One region of the Paenibacillus sp. NPDC058071 genome, then DNA from elsewhere that is predicted to be linked to it. Evidence: predicted binding sites of a transcription regulator. Region 1 holds the regulator's gene; the other holds the start of a gene.
The links. Region 1 encodes LexA, which represses DNA repair genes until DNA is damaged. Its sites were predicted from a motif close to CGAACATATGTTCG; they were not measured.
Positions count from the first base shown of each region.

Region 2: the regulator LexA is predicted to act here: its motif matches at 1,887-1,900, upstream of ACFVTB_RS06120 (WYL domain-containing protein).

Region 1 covers NZ_JBHVSK010000001.1:102,856-106,441, forward strand. Annotated here, with positions in the region: gene ACFVTB_RS00420 (MerR family transcriptional regulator) at 1-275, shown strand, start outside; gene glnA (type I glutamate--ammonia ligase) at 331-1,659, shown strand; gene lexA (transcriptional repressor LexA) at 1,860-2,480, opposite strand; gene ACFVTB_RS00435 (LysM peptidoglycan-binding domain-containing protein) at 2,640-3,008, shown strand; gene ACFVTB_RS00440 (DUF896 domain-containing protein) at 3,461-3,586, shown strand, end outside.
Region 2 covers NZ_JBHVSK010000003.1:138,947-142,532, reverse strand. Annotated here, with positions in the region: gene asnB (asparagine synthase (glutamine-hydrolyzing)) at 1-1,094, opposite strand, end outside; gene ACFVTB_RS06130 (hypothetical protein) at 1,244-1,582, shown strand; gene ACFVTB_RS06125 (hypothetical protein) at 1,633-1,779, shown strand; gene ACFVTB_RS06120 (WYL domain-containing protein) at 1,942-2,139, shown strand; gene ACFVTB_RS06115 (hypothetical protein) at 2,224-2,832, opposite strand; tRNA gene ACFVTB_RS06110 (tRNA-Arg) at 3,301-3,377, opposite strand; tRNA gene ACFVTB_RS06105 (tRNA-Gly) at 3,440-3,513, opposite strand.

The DNA of each region.
Region 1 (3,586 bases):
AGCGTCTATTCTCATTTAACGACGTAGAACGACTTCTTGAGATAAAGGCGCTGATAGAGAAAGGCGTGAATATTGCCGGAATTAAGCAAGTGATGAATCCGGTGTCGAAGGAGTCCGACGAAGCGACAATCGTAAGCGAGCAATCGGAGGTTAAGCGCCGTGAGCTGTCGGACGCGCAGCTGCACCGCATGTTGAAGCAGCAGCTGCTTGAGAAACGTCCGGGGCAAGCCTCGCTTATTCAAGGTCAGCTTTCGCGTTTTTTACACAAACGTTAATGATGTTGCCACAAGGATGAAGCAAGCAAGGTAAGCATTTAAAGGAGATGATCGCATGGGCTACACAAAAGAGGATATTAAACGCATTGCTCAAGAAGAGAACGTACGCTTTATCCGCCTGCAATTCACCGATTTGCTCGGCACGATCAAGAACGTTGAAATTCCGGTCAGCCAGCTTGATAAGGCGCTGGACAACAAAATGATGTTTGACGGATCTTCCATTGAAGGTTACGTCCGTATTGAAGAATCTGACATGTACTTATACCCGGATCTCGATTCTTGGGTTGTATTCCCTTGGGTGTCCCAAGACCGCGTTGCGCGTCTTATTTGCGACATTTATATGCCTGACGGGACTCCGTTCGCCGGCGATCCGCGCGGCATTCTGAAGCGCGTGCTGAAGGAAGCGGAAGAAATGGGCTACTCGGCGATGAACGTCGGTCCGGAACCTGAGTTTTTCTTGTTCAAAACGGACGAGCGCGGCGAGCCAACGACCGAATTGAACGATCAAGGCGGCTATTTCGATTTGGCTCCAATGGATCTTGGCGAGAACTGTCGCCGCGAGATCGTGCTTACGCTTGAAGAAATGGGCTTCGAGATCGAAGCGTCCCATCACGAAGTTGCTCCAGGCCAGCATGAAATTGACTTTAAATATGCGGACGCCATCAAAGCGGCCGACCAGATTCAAACCTTTAAGCTGGTTGTAAAAACAATTGCGAGACAGCATGGCCTTCATGCGACGTTCATGCCTAAACCGCTGTTTGGCGTTAACGGCTCCGGCATGCACTGCCACCAATCGCTGTTCCAAGGCAACACGAACGTATTCTACGACGAGAGCGATCGCTTAGGTCTGAGTACGACGGCTCGTTACTATATGGCAGGTATTTTGCAGCATGCTCGCGCAATGGCGGCAATCACGAACCCGACGATCAACTCTTACAAGCGTCTGGTGCCTGGCTATGAAGCTCCGTGTTATGTTGCATGGTCCGCAAGCAACCGCTCGCCGATGATCCGTATTCCGGCTTCACGCGGTCTTAGCACTCGCGTCGAAGTTCGTAACCCGGACCCTGCGGCGAACCCTTACCTGGCACTCGCGGTTATGCTGAAAGCCGGACTCGACGGCATTCAGAACAAAACGCCGCTGCCGGCTCCAATCGACCGCAACATCTACATCATGTCGGAAGAAGAGCGTATTGAATCCGGCGTACCAAGCTTGCCGGCAGACCTGAAGGAAGCGCTCGACGAGTTGCTCCGCAGCGAAGTCATCTGCGACGCGTTGGGCGACCACGCGCTGGCGCATTTCTACGAGCTGAAGGAAATTGAATGGGATATGTATAAGACGCAAGTTCACCAATGGGAACGCGATCAATATTTGACGCTGTACTAATAGGTATGAGAGGGCCGTCCAGCAATGGACGGCCCTCTTTAATTGATGAGAATGTTCATCCGTTCTGGAAAGAAGCCCACCATCGATGACGACACCGATGGTGGGCTTCCGTATACTTTGCAAACAAAAAGCCGCTCAAGATGATCGCCTCTACTAGGCGTCTTCAGAGCGGCTTCTTACTTCATACGATACAAGGCGGATTAATGGAAGTCTCGGAATAAACCGACGACTTTTCCCAAAATAGTGACGTTCTTCAGCCGGATCGGCTCCATCGTGGCGTTCTCCGGTTGCAGGCGGATATGGTCTTTCTCACGGTAAAACGTCTTGACGGTCGCTTCGTCTTCTTCCGTCATCGCAACAACGATGTCGCCGTTGTTAGCAGACTGCTGCTGCCGAACGATTACATAGTCGCCGTTGTGGATGCCGGCTTCAATCATACTCTCGCCGATGACGTTCAGAATAAAGACGTCGTCATCCCCGACGAAGTGGGAAGGGAGAGGGAAGTACTCGTCGATGTTCTCCGTTGCAGTGATCGGAACGCCGGCCGTTACTTTGCCGACAACCGGAACTTGCGCGACTGCTGGGCGGATAATTCCGTCGACGTCTTCTTGGTCCAATATTTCAATTGCGCGCGGCTTGGTAGGATCGCGGCGGATGAGCCCTTTCTTCTCCAGTCGGTCCAAATGGCCATGGACGGTGGAGCTTGAAGCGAGCCCGACTGCTTCGCCGATCTCGCGGACGGACGGCGGATATCCTTTATCCTTGACTTCATTCTTTATAAATTCAAGAATCGCCTGTTGACGGTTGGAAATCTTCGACAAAGATATCACTCCATTAATATATTTGTAGAAAATTATAACATAGAACCGGAGTTCGCACAAACATAAGTTCTTGAGCACAAAAGTTCGCATTCGCTATTGACGGCAAACGTTTGTTCGTGTAATCTGAAAACAGAACAAACGTTTGGGGTGTTGGTCGATATGTTAATGAATCCTTCCTTCTACAAGTCGATACATACGAAAGAAGACGCCGGTTGGTCGCCGAGACGGAGAACTATGCAACTATCCGTTAACCGCAGAGCTGCCAAGCTGATCGTGGCGCTAGCTTTTTTTATACTATTATTCACTAGTTTTTTGATTGTAGGTACGAACGCTTCAACTGAACCTGCTGCCGTCTCCGCAGGAGAGCAGATCGTTATCGTTGGAACGGGCGATACACTGTGGGAGATTGCGAAGCTGCATATGGACGATTCGAAGGATATCCGGTACAACGTGTTCCAGTTGAAGGAACGCAACGGTCTCTCATCGGTCAATTTACATCCGGGGCAACAGCTTATTGTCCCGCAGTAATCTTAAAAGTCTTTTTCATAGCGGAACCAAACGTCAGCCTTCGGGCAGAAATTTGGCGGGTAGATTGCAAAAGAACAGGAAGAGGAACGCAATTGCGGCAGCATCGCGTTCCTCTTCCTGTTCTTTTCTTTATATTATCTATCAAAGTCAAGTCTGTGCAGATCGAATTATTTAAATGCGGATCAAACTTAAAATCAGTGCTTGACGGAAAAGTGGAGTAAAACGAAGGGGCAGAGGGATTCTGGAGAAACGAAGGTAGTTGCATCATGAACACTCGAATTGATAGAGCGCAACATTAATATAGAACAAACATTCGCAAAACAATTAAATAATTAATATGATTAAATACAGCATGGCCTTAATATGCCCGCCTCGCCTTGACAACAGCCTCTGCGAAATGTCAAAGTAGATAAAAGGTATTACTTTTGGACAGCAAGCGAGGTGAACGTGCAATGGGACAATTAATTACGCGAATTAATGAGCTTTCGCGCAAACATAAAACGGAAGGCTTAACGCCGGAAGAGACCGTCGAGCGAGACGAGCTTCGTAAAAAGTACTTGGAAAACTTCCGCAGCAAT
Region 2 (3,586 bases), on a different contig from region 1:
CAAAACAGCAGCAGGGAAGCGTCGACGTCGGCCATGCCCGGCAAATCGCGGGCTAGCGTTGCGTCTCGGAGGGCGGCGACCAGCTCCGGCGTATCGAATTGCACCGGATGATGGATCGTTTCAAGATGGGTCGTCATTCGCTCGATCCAGGGAGCGTCGCTGTTCGGCTGGAAGGCGTGAGCCTGAAAATGCTTGTCGTTGTCGCGGTAGTCCACCGAATACGTATGGACGCTGCCTTGCCCGGTCTGCTCATAGTAGCGGACAGCGAGCGTCGTCAATGCGCTTGAGTCCAAGCCGCCGGACAGCAGCGTGCAAACCGGCACGTCCGAGACGAGCTGGCGCTCCGTCGTATCCCGGAGCAGCTCGCGCACCCGATCGGCCGTCTCGTCAATCGTTTCCGCATGCGGCAAGCTTTCCAGCTTCCAATATTGCGTTCGGCGGATGCCGCCGCGGCTAACCGTCATGCACCAGCCCGGCAGCAATTCAGTTAATCCTTTGTATACGCCTTGGCCCGGCGTGCGTGCAGGTCCCATAACGAACACTTCCGCAAGGCCTTCCGCTCCTACTTCGGCTTTCATCGCCGGATGGGCCAAAATCGCTTTCGGCTCGGAGCCGAACAGAAACAGGCCGTCTTCAGCGCTATAGAACAGCGGCTTCACGCCGAGACGGTCCCTAGCGAGAAACAGCTCCTGCTCCTCCGTATTCCAGATCGCAAAAGCGAATATACCGTTAAAGCGCTCTATGCAGCTTTTTCCCCATTCCATGAATGAGACAAGCAGCACTTCAGTATCACAAGTTGTTGAAAAGGTTCTGCCCCTGTGCTCCAATTCTTTGCGCAATTCCAGCGCGTTATATAGCTCGCCATTATAGACGATGACATACGTGCTGTCGCCCGAGTGCCGAATCATCGGCTGTGCGCCGTTCACGGGATCAATAACGCTGAGCCTTCTATGACCGAGCGCGCAGCTTGGCGATAGCCAGGTGCCGGATGCGTCGGGGCCTCGCAGCGACAGCGTCTCTGTCATCCGCTCGAGGCTGTTGCCGTCTTGAGTCAAATCGCGGCTCCAATCGATCCAGCCGGTTATTCCACACATCGTAACTCATTCCTTTCTTCTGCTGGGCGCAAATAGCGATAATAACCGTTATATGCCGGAAAAAGGCATAAAATGTCTGTCCGCCAGGGGAAGCTATGGGAGCATCGAAGCGACGGGGTATGACGGTGCGAAAGGAGACGTTGATGGAAATGGGTAACGAGTTTTATTCGGAGGACGAACGGAAAATATATTACGTATCGGTTCAAACCGGACAACTGCTGGAGGAAGAGGGGGCCGCAGGTTACGAGCTTGTCATTAAAGCGAACCGAGAAGAATTGACCGAGCTGCAGGAATTGTTTGAGCAGCTGTCAACGGTGGATGAGGCGCAAACTGCCCAGTTTGGGCTTCGCCCATTTGCAGGTGCGGGCGTTGATGACGAGGAAATGAACAAAGGGTACGACCAAACCATCCAGCAAATCTACAAAAGACTTTACGATTTGGGCACCGACTCAACGAAGCGGCATATCGAATCGATGAGATTGTTTTAGCCAATTGGCAATGCCCGCACGCGCATCCTCGCGGAAAGGAGGTGAAGCGAGTGACCCAATCTCCGAAGGATAAAAGCTTGAAATATGACATTAACCCGGAGTTCGCCGATCGCGTGCTCGAGAAAAACCGGCAGCAAAACGCGCAAAATAACCCGAGCGGTAATCGAGGCGGAAACCGCCGCTCCGGTCGCCATTAAGAAGCTTTGCTAAAATAAATAAACGCGCCGGATGGGGGAGCAATCGTTCCGGTTCCTGCCTTTCCGGCGCGGTTTAATCTGATTGGATTATTTTTTCGGTTGCATACAGAACGTATGTTTGGTATATAATAAGAACAAACGTTCTATTGAGGGGGCTGCCGAATGGAAAGCTACATCGGGCAAACCGTGCAACTGATTTATATCGATCGCAAACGGAAGGTAAGCATTCGTGAAGTTAAAGTCATTTCGGTGAAGGGGCCGCTGTTCAAAGCATATTGTTACAATGCTCAGGCCTTTCGTGTTTTCAACGCGGCAAATGTCGTCGACATAGAGCCGGTTCGAAAAAGAGTGCAGGCTTAAAGGAAGCGAATATGGCGCTAACAATAAAAAAGCCATCGAATAGCGGCAAGCCGCCGCTTCGATAGCTTTTTTTGCGATTGAAAATTATTGTTTGTCCTCTGTTTGCGGGAAGACTTGCGTATGGAACACTTCGCCTGTGCTCTCGTCTTTCACGTTCATTGTCACTTTTTGTTTGTCGGCGCTGATGCCTTCAAACGTTTTGTAGGTTATGGCTTGGATACTTAGTCCAATAATAACGAAGCCGTCCATGCTTTGTTGGTAGGCTGCCTTGTCTACGGAGATGGTATACTCGCTAAAGTCATCCTTATACTGGATATCCTTAATGGAGGCGAATGTACCATCCGTCAGGATCTCTTCGATCGATTCTTTGATACCGGCTGCCATTTCCTTCAACATTGCTTCATGAGTGGATTTGGACATTGTATAGGTAAGCGATCCATCATCATTTTTCACAACTTCCTTAACGCCATCAGCTTTCGCATCTTCGATAATTTGCTCCATGTCCTGGCCTTCAAACATTGCTGCGGGCAGCGTCACGTCCACGTTCAGCAATTTTTTGTCCACTTCGATGCCCTTGTCCTGCTTGTTATTGGAGACTTCATTTGTCGAGGCCGGTGTGTTTTCCTTCTTTGCTCCCGAGCAACCCGATAAAACAATAGAAGCGGCCAACAGTAAAACAGCTAACTTTTTCAAAAAAATAACCCCCTTGTTCTGATAACTCCAACAGTCTACTATATAATCCACAATATGACTATCCTCTTTTCGACATATTTTTCCTCTGTTTTATGTCGAAAAATGTAATATTGTGTGTAGAATGTAACGACTCAACCTTAAAATCAGTGCTTGACTGAAAAGGTGAAAAAACGAAGGGGCAGAGGGATTCTGGAGAGTCGACAGTGGTCGCTTTTAAAGCATGATTCCTACCACAACCATCAATAAAATAAAGGAATCAGGCTTTAATGGCGATTGGAAGAACCCTCTGCCCCGCAGTGCTTCCCCTCACTTCAAGTCAAGCAGTGTTTTCGTTTTAAGAGGAGGTCATTCAACATATCGCAAACGCATTTTTATATTCCAAGCATAACAAAAAGACCGAAAAGCCTGATGAACCAAGCTCTTCGGTCTTTTTCAAATCTATATGTCCGTTGCATAATTTCATAAAAATGGCGTCCCAGAAGGGATTCGAACCCCTGGCCAACGCCTTAGAAGGGCGTTGCTCTATCCAGCTGAGCTACTGGGACACGTAAGAAAGATTATAGCATGCTAATCGTGGTTATGGCAACAACAATTTTTTCAGGCATGCTGGAGCGGGTGATGGGAATCGAACCCACGCCTCAAGCTTGGGAAGCTGGCGTTCTGCCATTGAACTACACCCGCAAGAAGCAACAATGGATAATGTAGCATATCGAGGAAGAAAACTCAAGCCGAAATACTATTGACGAAATATTCA